2 regions of the Rahnella sp. ChDrAdgB13 genome follow, and region 2 is predicted to be linked to the other one. Evidence: predicted binding sites of a transcription regulator. Region 2 holds the regulator's gene; the other holds the start of a gene.
The links. Region 2 encodes PhoB, which activates phosphate uptake and scavenging genes when phosphate is short. Its sites were predicted from a motif close to CTGTCATAAAACTGNCNNAT; they were not measured.
Positions count from the first base shown of each region.

Region 1: phnC (phosphonate ABC transporter ATP-binding protein) is a predicted target of PhoB. The motif match lies at 2,988-3,007, and genes of this name have one in related genera.

Region 1 covers NZ_JAEMGT010000079.1:60,118-65,755, reverse strand. The annotation lists gene phnE (phosphonate ABC transporter, permease protein PhnE) at 1-136, opposite strand, end outside; gene phnE (phosphonate ABC transporter, permease protein PhnE) at 136-999, opposite strand; gene phnD (phosphonate ABC transporter substrate-binding protein) at 1,067-1,999, opposite strand; gene phnC (phosphonate ABC transporter ATP-binding protein) at 2,114-2,947, opposite strand; gene dld (D-lactate dehydrogenase) at 3,154-4,845, shown strand; gene J8X26_RS19145 (Yip1 family protein) at 4,922-5,512, opposite strand.
Region 2 covers NZ_JAEMGT010000001.1:55,039-60,676, reverse strand. The annotation lists gene J8X26_RS00295 (cobalamin-independent methionine synthase II family protein) at 1-637, opposite strand, end outside; gene phoR (phosphate regulon sensor histidine kinase PhoR) at 894-2,213, opposite strand; gene phoB (phosphate response regulator transcription factor PhoB) at 2,237-2,926, opposite strand; gene sbcD (exonuclease subunit SbcD) at 3,154-4,392, shown strand; gene sbcC (exonuclease subunit SbcC) at 4,389-5,638, shown strand, end outside.

The sequences.
Region 1 (5,638 bases), on a different contig from region 2:
AATAGATGTAATACAACACAATCACGACAGCCAGAATTGCCAGATAACGCAGGTAACGACGCTGCGCGGAAAACAGATGTGCGTGCTGCTGTTTCAGGCCAGCAATGACATGAGGTTCAAGCGCGTCAGTTAACATCAGAAAGTGCCCTCCACCACGCGTTTGCGTAATTTACCCGACAGATAATCCATCCCGGAAACCACCAGAATAATCAGCAGCAACGTCATGCTGACCTGGTCATAGCGGTCAAGCTTGATGGACGTCATCAGTTCCTGACCAATCCCGCCCGCGCCCACCAGGCCGAGGATGGTCGACTGGCGGAAGTTAATTTCCAGACGCATAAAGCTGTAGGACAAAAAGATAGGTTTAACCTGTGGCCACATGGCAAAACGCATGCGCTGCAAGCGCCCTGCTCCGCAGGCTCTCAGGCCGCGCACCGGTTTGTCCGACGCGGTTTCGATAGATTCGTAGAACAATTTTGTCAGGCTGCCGACGGTGTGTAAGGTCAGCGCGATAAAGCCCGGAATAGCCCCGACGCCAAAGGCCATTACGCACATCACGGCCCAGGCCAGTTCAGGCATAGTTCGCAGGAAAGCCACAAACGTGCGGATACTGAATTTCACCCATTTTGGGGAATCTGTATTGCTGGCGGCAAGAAACGCCAGTACAACGGCCAGCGCGGTAGACAAAATCGTTGAAGACAATGCCAGCTGAATAGTTTCCCAAATCAGCGGTAACTGGATATTGAGACGGTATCCCCAGTAAGCCAGAGAACCTTCGGTGTGTCCGTCTGCGAATAATAATGACCAGTGCAGAACCGGAACCGTCTGACCGATGTAATCAAAAAAGCTGGGAGCTGAAACAATAATAGTTTTCAGATTAAGTTCGGAAACATTGCCAGACCATAAATATAACAGCAGCATCAGCCCTGACCAGATCAGCGCCTCGCGCTTTTGCTTACCGCGTATATTCTGGTAGTAACGATTGAAGTCTTTATTCAAAATAATATTTCCGGTTTACATGGAGATTTTTTATTCCTCCCCCGTGAAAGGGGAGGAAGTCAGGGTATTAACGGCCACCCTTCGTCAATTCACGCTTCATATCAATAATCTGCTGATATTCAGCCAGAGACGTTTCGCCGATATGTTGTTTACCGCCAACGGCCTTCACGAAGCAGGCGTGATCGTCTTTATCCAGTTTCTTAATGGCTGAAACCAGTTTCGCTTTAAATGCCGGTGGCAAATCGCTGCGAACCAGAATCGGGCCGTTAGGAATTAACGGGGATTCCCAGATAATGCGGATTTTCTTCATCAGATCCGGATGGTCCATGCGGATCATGCGGTTGAACGCGCCGGAGGTATAGCCGGTTTCGCGATCGCCAATCATGGAAGCCCAGGTTACCGCGCCTTCAAACTGCCCGTTCAGCACGCCGAGGATATCCTGCTCGTGGCCGCCGGAGAAGGTCACGCTGGAGAAGAAGTTGTTGTATTTGTTATCCGTCGTACCGCCAAACTCTTTCTTGAAAGTCTGGTTCGGAATGAGGTAACCGGACGTGGAATCCGGATCAGCAAAGCCAAATGATTTGCCTTTCAGGTCAGACAGTTTCTGGTACGGGCTGTCCGCTTTTACGACAACAACGGAGTGATAACCGCGGGATTTGTCGGTGTCATCGATTACGATACCGACCAGATCTACCGCTTTCGGGTTATTAATATACACAGACGCGAAAGAAGAAGGCGACATGCTTAATACCATGTCGACTTTCTTGCCTAATAATCCCTGAATAACACCCGAGTAATCGGATGAATTCCGCAGTTTGGTATCCACATTTAATTCTTTATCGAAGAAATCTTTTACACACTGATTATCGCCGATTTGCTGAGTGGCGTTCTGACCACCCAGGATACCTAAGTTCAATTCTTTAGGCGCATCTTCTGCCATGCTGTGCATTGCGGTAAGGGAACCTGCAACAAAGACCGCCAGACGTAATAACTTCTTCATTTAATGATGACCTTGTGTAGATTGAGAGAAAGTGAAAATAAGTACGGCTAAAATTTATTTCCGAAATAAAATACGGAATTTATTTATTAAAACATTCGTTACAACGCGTGAGCATCAGGAATTAACGTCGTGTTCTTCGCCATATAACTGCTGCAAGATCCCGTCGGTTAACTGATCCGGATGACCATCAAAGATAATCTGCCCTTTCGCAATGCCGATCACGCGGGTGCAGTAATCTTTTACCAGTTCTACGGAATGCAGGTTAACCATCACCGCGATGTTCTCTTCGCTGACCTTTTTCAGGGCGTTCATGATACGCAGGGTATTTTTAGGATCCAGCGAGGCAACCGGTTCATCGGCCAGTAAAATTTTCGGGTTTTGCATCAGGGCGCGACAAATAGCGACACGCTGCATCTGACCCCCTGAGAGGTTTTCAGCACGTTGCAGCGCATGCGGCAACATGTGCAACCATTCCAGCAGGGAAATCGCGCGGGCGCGGTCTTCGTCATCGAACTGATTAAAGAAGGATTTAAACGTGGAGGTGTGACTCAGACGCCCCAGCAACACGTTGGTTAACACGTCCAGACGCGGAACCAGGCAGAAATCCTGAAAAATCATGCCGCAGCCCGAACGCCAGCGACGCAGCGCTTTGCCGGTCAGACCCGCCAGTTCCTGCTGCTCACCGTTTTCGTAATGACACACCACACTGCCGTCGGTTAACGGGATCGTGCCGTTAAGCACGTGCAGCAGAGTCGATTTCCCCGCACCGGAACGGCCAATGACCGCAACAAATTCACCGGCGTGAAGATCGAAATTGATGTCATTAAGAACACGCTGACCTGATTTATAGGATTTCACCAGGCCTTTCACGTCCAGCACTTTGTTCAGATGTTGCTGCCCGGCCTGAGGATATTCAGCCTGTGCCAGCTTAAGTTGAGCTTGCGCCATGATGCTGTCTCTCGGTTGCTTTCGTTATCTGGCGTTCATTAAGCGCGAGTTTTGTGACACATCAATGACGATTTAGTGGACAGCATATGACAAAAATGTAGCAACTTAAGAGAAATCCCTCGGTAATTATCCTGAATGATCTGTAGCCTGTTATGTGGCATTTAAGTCTATGATTGCAGAACCTACGTCAAAAAAAGGAAGATGAAATGGATAATCAGTCACTCATCACCACGCTGAAAGAAATCGCCGGAAGCCGCCATGTCCTGACCGGCGACAGCAATACCGAGCGCTACCGCAAGGGGTTTCGCTCCGGCGGCGGCAAGGCGCTGGCGGTGGTATTCCCGCAGACATTGCTTCAACAATGGCAACTGCTTAAAGCCTGCATCGCGGCCGACAAAATTGTCATCATGCAGGCCGCCAATACGGGGCTGACCGAAGGTTCGACGCCGAGCGGCGACGATTATGACCGCGACATCGTCATTTTCAGCACCCTGAAACTCGATCAGATCCAGCTGCTCGACGGCGGCCATCAGGTGATCGGTTTCCCCGGCAGCACGTTGTATAAGCTCGAAAAAATTCTCAAGCCGTATAACCGCGAGCCGCATTCGGTCATCGGTTCATCCTGCATTGGTGCCTCCGTCATCGGCGGGATATGCAACAACTCCGGCGGTTCACTGGTGAAACGTGGTCCGGCTTATACGGAAATGGCGTTGTATGCGCAGATTGATGCGCAGGGAGAACTCCGGCTGATAAACCATCTGGGGATCAATCTGGGTGAGACGCCGGAAGAGATTCTGACACGGCTGGAAAAAGGCGATTATCTCGAAGCTGATATTCTGCACGATCAGCGGCTGGCTTCGGACCATGATTACGCGGCGCGTGTCCGCGAAGTGGATGCCGATACGCCATCACGCTTTAACGCCGATGAGCGCCGTTTGTTTGAAGCCTCGGGCTGTGCCGGGAAGCTGGCGGTTTTCGCCGTCCGTCTCGATACTTTCCCGGCCGAAACCCAGCAGCAGGTTTTCTATATCGGCACTAATGACACAGCGGTTCTCACTGAGTTACGTCGTCAGATCCTGAGAGATTTTGCGAATCTTCCGGTGGCTGGCGAATACATGCACCGGGATATTTTCGATATCACCGAAGTGTACGGTAAAGATACGTTCCTGATGATCGACAAGCTCGGCACAGACAAAATGCCGGATATGTTTACCGCCAAAGGGAAGTTTGACGCACACGCCAGCAAGGTGCCTTTCCTGCCGAAACATTTCAGCGATCGCGTAATGCAGTGCCTGAGTAAAGCGCTGCCGAATCATTTACCGCCCCGCATGAAGCAATATCGTGACCGGTTTGAGCATCACTTATTGCTGAAAATGTCCGGCCCCGGAATTGATGAAGCCAGAACGTTTCTGACCCGTTTCTTCAGCGAAAATCAGGGTGATTTCTTTATCTGTTCCGCCGACGAAGGCAAAAAGGCGTTTCTGCACCGCTTCGCTGCGGCGGGTGCCGCCGTTCGTTATCACGCTGTGCATGAGAAAGAAGTGGAAGACATTCTGGCGCTGGATATCGCACTGCGCCGCAACGATCGCGACTGGTTTGAAACGTTGCCGGAGGATATTGATAACCAGCTGGTGGCAAAACTCTATTACGGCCATTTTATGTGCCACGTTTTCCATCAGGATTACATTGTCAAAAAAGGGGCGAACAGTAAGGCGCTGAAACACCGCATGCTCGAGTTGCTGGATGCCAAAGGTGCCGAATATCCGGCGGAACACAATGTCGGACATCTGTATATTGCAAAACCGCATCTGAAGGAATTTTACCGGCAGGCTGACCCGACCAACAGTTTTAACCCGGGGATCGGCAAAACCAGTAAGCTGAAAAACTGGCAGGAATAACGCGGTGAAGTGCTTCTGACCAACCCTCCCCTTTTCAGGGGAGGGATACTACGTCACTCCGACCTCATCTCATTGGTTAGAACAATTTCGTTCCATAACCCCACATCAGCACGGTCAGTGCGAGTAACAACTCAAGAACCAGAACCCCCATCGCCAGCGTCAAACTGGAGAACAGGAACCCCTCGCGGTGGTCAATGTTGAGGAAGTTTGGAATACCGAGGTACAGCAGATATCCGCTGTAGCAAAGGCCAATCAGCCCGACAAACAGGCATAACCAGACCATCGGATAAAGCGCAACGATCCCGCTGAGGAACATCGGCGTGGCAACGTAACCGGCAAACACAATACAACTGTTGAGTGTCGGGCGGCTGTCATAACGACGCGCCATCCAGTAGATAATTCGCCCCATCAAAGCAACAGCGGCGAGCATCAGAACATAGAAGATTACAGCGATGTAGGACGCGGTGAACATGGAAACCATCAGCTTCTGGCCGTCACCGAAGTTCCAGCCCAGCTGCGTTGTCCCGATAAAGGAACAGACAACCGGAATCAGCGCCATCAGAAAAACATGGTGGGAATAAACATGTGAAACGGTTTCCCGTTCACGCTGGATTTGCTGCAATTCGGGACCCGGATGAGATAACAGTCCCCAGACATGATTACCCATGAAACACCCCCTTGTGCGCCGAAAGCCGCCAGCGGCGTACGATGATAAACCTTCGGGAATGCCCGTTTGATAAAGGTCACAAGGGCAACAAGAAGGTGGCAGCCTGTTTATATTATAGCCGTTATT
Region 2 (5,638 bases):
CCGGAGAGTCACCCCGTTCGCGGATTTGTTTCTTCTGATCTTCAGAACACAGATACGCCCAGACGGTATCGTCGAGTTGCAGATAACGACAGCCGGCATCGTAAAAGGCTTTGATCGCGTCCCGGTAAACCTGTGCCAGATCGTCAAAATAGTCTTTCAGATCAGGATAAACGTCTTTGCTGATAGCATTTCGGCCACCGCGAAAATGCATCACGCTCGGGCTGGGAATAGTCATTTTCGGCACAGCCGTTCCGCTGATACTTTTCAGGAAACGGAAATCTTCCAGCATCGGGTGCGAACCAAAACCGAGTTTGCTCACCACTTTGATACTGCGCGCTTTCGTCTGTACGCCGTTGAACTGGATCCCCTGAACCGCATCATAACCTTCCACCCCTTCCAGGCCTTCGAAGAAGTCAAAGTGCCACCACGCACGGCGGAACTCGCCATCCGTCACCACCTGCAGACCGGCTTCACGCTGCAAATCCACCACACGGCGGATTTCAGTGTCTTCCACCGAGCGCAGCTGTACTGCATTAATTTCACCGGCCTGAAACTGTTTGCGGGCTTCTTTGATCGCGGCCGGACGCAGGAAACTGCCAACGACGTCAGCGCGGAACGGAGGGGTAGTACGTTGCATGAAAACTCCTTATGGCATCACGCCCCTGGCGGAATGCGAATGATTTACAAAGTAAATAATTACGTTGCGTTACTTATAGACATCTGGATGTCTAAACGGCTTTAAGGCCATACTGTCATGCAGCCTGTTCACTCACAACAGAGGAATTTTCATGGGACGTGAAATAAATTCATGATCATCAGGCAGAATCGCGCCATAAATAGAAATGAAAAAGCCTGCTATCGGCTGATAACAGACTTCACGTAAATTGCTGAAATTAAGGTTTTACGGTGACCGGGGAGTCTGACCCCTGAGGAACAATCAATTTTGGTGCCAGCGTGAACATAAACCGCGTGCCGACGCCGACTTCGCTGAGGACTTCGAGTTTCGAATTATGGTGGCTGAGCGCATGTTTTACGATGGCGAGCCCCAGTCCGCTGCCGCCGGTCTGGCGTGAGCGCGCCTTATCCACACGGTAAAAACGTTCGGTCAGACGCGGTAAGTGCTGCGGCGCAATGCCCGGCCCGTTGTCACTTATCTGAAACTGCGCGCCATGTTGAATTTGCTGCCAGCTGACTTCAATCCGCGTGCCCGGCGGGGTGTGATTCACGGCGTTATACACCAGATTCGACACTGCACTGCGCAGCTGATCTTCATTGCCAAAGACTTTCAGCTTTTCGTTTACCCGAAACACCACTTCATGTTTCCCGCCGCTTAACGTCTGCACTTCCCGCTCAAGCATGCTGAGCATCACCGGAATATCGACCTTCTCGTGCATATCGATATTGGCGGATGCTTCGATTTTCGACAGGGTCAGAAGTTGCTTCACCAGCCCGTCCATGCGCCTCGTCTGCTCCTGCATCGTATCCAGCGCTTTGGTGCGGAACGGCTCTTCCAGCTTGGCGTCTTCCATCATTTCCAGATACCCCTGCAACACAGTGAGCGGCGTGCGAAGTTCATGGCTGACGTTGGCAAAGAAGTTACGTCGCGCGCCTTCGAGCTGACGCATTTGCGTGACGTCACGCGCCACCATCAGAAGCTGCCCCTCGGAATACGGCATCACGCGAAACTCGACGTAATGTTCATTATTGAGTTGCAGATTCAGGGCACGGCTGAAGTCACGGGTCTGGATCCAGGTGCGGAATTCCGGATAACGCAGCAGGTTAAAAATATGCTGGCCGTTATCTTCCGGCCAGCGGAAACCAAGCAGATCCTGCGCCAGTCCGTTACACCAGAAGATATTGCCTTCTTCCGTCGCCAGAACCACCGCATCCGGCAGCGATTCGGCACCGCTGCGGAAACGTTTGATCAACTGACCTAATTCACGACGACGTCGCCGGTTGCGCATCTGCATCTGGTTCAGCCCGTAAAACAGCGGTTCCCAGCTCCAGCGCCCGTTCGGCGGGGTGATGCTGCGGTCAAGCCACAGCCAGTGAGAGAGTTTAAGCTGATTGTAATAATTCCAGCCCAGCGCCGCGACCAGCGACGCAAAGAGGAGCCAGCCGAAATGGCCGACGAAAATTCCGAGGATCAGGGCTGGCAGACAAAATAGAAAAAATTCGCCGGCCAGACGTTTCCATGACAAACGTTCTAACACACAGGTTCTCCGCTGTGGGGGACTCAATAACGCGTTGAGAAACGATATCCGGTACCACGAACAGTCTGGATCATTCTGTCATGTCCACTGGTTTCCAGCGCTTTACGCAAACGACGAATATGCACGTCTACCGTGCGATCTTCCACATAAACGTTAGTGCCCCACACGTTATTGAGCAACTGTTCTCTGCTGTAAACGCGTTCGGAATGGGTCATAAAGAAGTGTAACAACTTAAATTCGGTCGGCCCCATATCGAGCGCCTGCTCGTTGGCCATCACCCGGTGAGACGACGGATCCAGACTGAGCCCCTGCATGTCGATCACTTCTTCGACCGCCATTGGCGAAATCCGGCGCATCACCGCTTTAATACGGGCAACCAGTTCTTTTGGTGAAAACGGTTTAGTGATGTAATCATCGGCACCGACTTCCAGGCCGCGCACCCGATCTTCTTCTTCACCGCGAGCGGTCAGCATCATCACCGGAATTTCGCGGGTCAGCGCTTCACGTTTAAGGTGCTTAATAAACTGAATACCGGAACCGCCGGGTAGCATCCAGTCGAGCAGGATCAGTTCTGGGTAAGGTTCCACTAACTGACCAATCGCTGAATCAAAATCTTCAGCTTCTACTGCCTGATATCCATTCTGTTCCAGTACAAAACACACCATTTCACGGATTGGAGCTTCGTCTTCAACCACCAATATACGTCTAGCCATCGTAGGTCCTGCCAATAGGTTAGCGATCTTTTATTTGATTGCGGGCGCCATTATGCGTCAGTTTTGTGACAGATTTATGAATGAAAATGATGGTTCATTTAAGGCAAATATGACAGATAAATTCCCGCCATCCTGCTGAAATTGGTCTGATTTATCGGGGACAGGTTCCCCCGACGACGTTTATACTTTGCACCATTGTCGTCATACAGGGTTCACACGGGAGTCTCATGCGCCTGATCCACACCTCCGACTGGCACCTCGGCCAGTACTTTTTTACCAAAAGCCGCGCCGCTGAACATCAGGCATTTTTGCGCTGGCTGACCGGTCAGGTGCAGCAGCATCAGGTGGACGCCGTCATTGTCGCCGGGGACATCTTTGATACCGGTTCGCCGCCCAGTTACGCCCGCGAGTTGTACAACCGCTTCGTGGTGGAATTACAACAAACCGGCTGTCAGCTGGTGGTGCTGGCCGGGAATCACGATTCCGTCGCCACCCTCAATGAATCCCGCGAACTGCTTTCGTGCCTGAATACGCGGGTGATTGCCACCGTCGGTGAAGACCTCTCTGAACAGATTTTAGTGTTAAACCAGCGTGACGGGAAACCGGGCGCGGTGCTTTGTGCTATCCCGTTTTTACGTCCGCGCGATTTGCTCGCCAGTCAGGCCGGACAATCCGGCAGCGACAAACAGCTGGCATTACAGGAAGCCATCGCCGGACATTACGACACCCTGTGGCAGGCCGCGCAGGCCAAACGCGACGAACTGGGTATGCCGCTGCCGGTTATTGCTACCGGCCATCTGACCACCGTCGGCGTCAGCACGTCTGACTCCGTGCGCGACATCTATATAGGCACGCTCGACGCCTTCCCGGCCCAGGCATTTCCGCCGGTAGATTACGTGGCGCTCGGGCATATTCACCGCGCCCAGTGCGTCGCAAAAACCGAACATATCCGTTACAGCGGCTCGCCGATTGCCCTGAGTTTTGACGAACTGAGCAAAGCCAAAAGTGTGTACTTACTCGATTTCGACGGCGCAACGCTTAACGCCATCGACACGCTGGAAATCCCGGTTTTCCAGCCCATGCAGATCATCAAAGGTTCGCTGGCTGAAATCGAAAAACAGCTGGCGCAGTTTGCAGGCGGCGATATGCAAAAGCCGGTCTGGCTGGATATCGAAGTCGCCACGCAGGATTATCTCAGTGATATCCAGCGGCGTATTCAGACGCTGACCGCAGATTTGCCGGTGGAAGTCGTTCTGCTGCGCCGCAGTAAAGAACAGCGCATCAGCAGCATCGAACAACAGGAAAAAGAAACGCTCAGCGAACTGAGTGTCAGCGAAGTGTTCGAGCGGCGGCTGGCGCAGGAAACCGCCCCCGACGAACCGCGTCAGGCAAGGATGCGCACGCTGTTCGAACAGGTTGTCAGTCAGGTTACCAGCGGCGAGTCCGCAGAGGATGCCGCACAATGAAAATTCTCAGTCTGCGTTTAAAAAACCTGAATTCGCTGGAAGGCGAATGGAAAATTGATTTCACCGCTGAGCCGTTTGCCAGCAACGGTTTATTTGCCATCACCGGCCCGACCGGCGCGGGGAAAACCACCCTGCTCGACGCCATTTGTCTGGCGCTTTATCACCAGACACCGCGTCTGAACGTCACGCCGAGTCAGAATGAACTGATGACCCGCCACACCGCCGAATCGCTGGCGGAAGTCGAGTTTGAGGTCAAAGGCATTGGCTACCGCGCGTTCTGGAGCCAGCGCCGGGCCAAAAACTCGCCGGACGGCAATTTACAGGCGCCGAAAGTGGAACTGGCACTGCTGGCCGATGGAAAAATTCTGGCCGACAAAGTGCGCGATAAACTTGATGCCATCGCCGAGCTGACCGGGCTGGATTTTGGCCGTTTCACCAAATCAATGATGCTTTCACAAGGCCAGTTCGCCGCGTTCCTGAATGCCGATGCCAACGACCGCGCGGAATTGCTGGAAGAACTCACCGGCACCGAAATCTACGGGCGGCTTTCTGAGCGCGTGTTTGAACAACATAAAGAAGCCAAAAATCAGCTCGACGGTTTGTATCAGCGTATGGCAGGTATCGAGTTGCTCAGCGAAGAGCAGCGTCAGGCGTTTGAAACGGAACTTGCCGCGCTGAACGCGCAGGAAATTATCCTCAGCCAGCAGGCGCTTCAGCGCCAGCAGGATCTGAACTGGCTGCAACAATGGCAACAGGTGCAGCAAAAATATCAGCAATCTCAGCAGCAGCTGACGGCGGCAGAGCAGGAAAACCTCGCCGCAGCGCCGCAGTTGCAACAACTCGCGCGCAGTGAACCGGCTGAAAAGCTGCGTCCGCTGCTCAGCGACCGGTTGCGCTGTGAGAAAGAAACACAGGAGTTACAGCAGGCGCTCACGCAACTGGTTCAGCAACAGCAACAACAGGCCGCACAGATGACACCGCTGGCTTTGGCGCTGGAACAGGCGAAAACCGCTCGCCAGAAACAGGCCGGAGAGCAGCGCCAGCTACAGACGCTGATGGACGAAAAAGTTCTGCCGCTGGATAGCGAAATTGCCCGGTGGCACAAATCACTGACTGACACGCAGCAGGCCGTCAGTGAAGTACAGAAACAGGCCAGTGAGCATAACGCGACGCTGGCGAAAATCACCGAAGAACGGCAGAAACTGGAGGTACAGAGTCAGCAGCATCAGGCGAAACACACCACGCT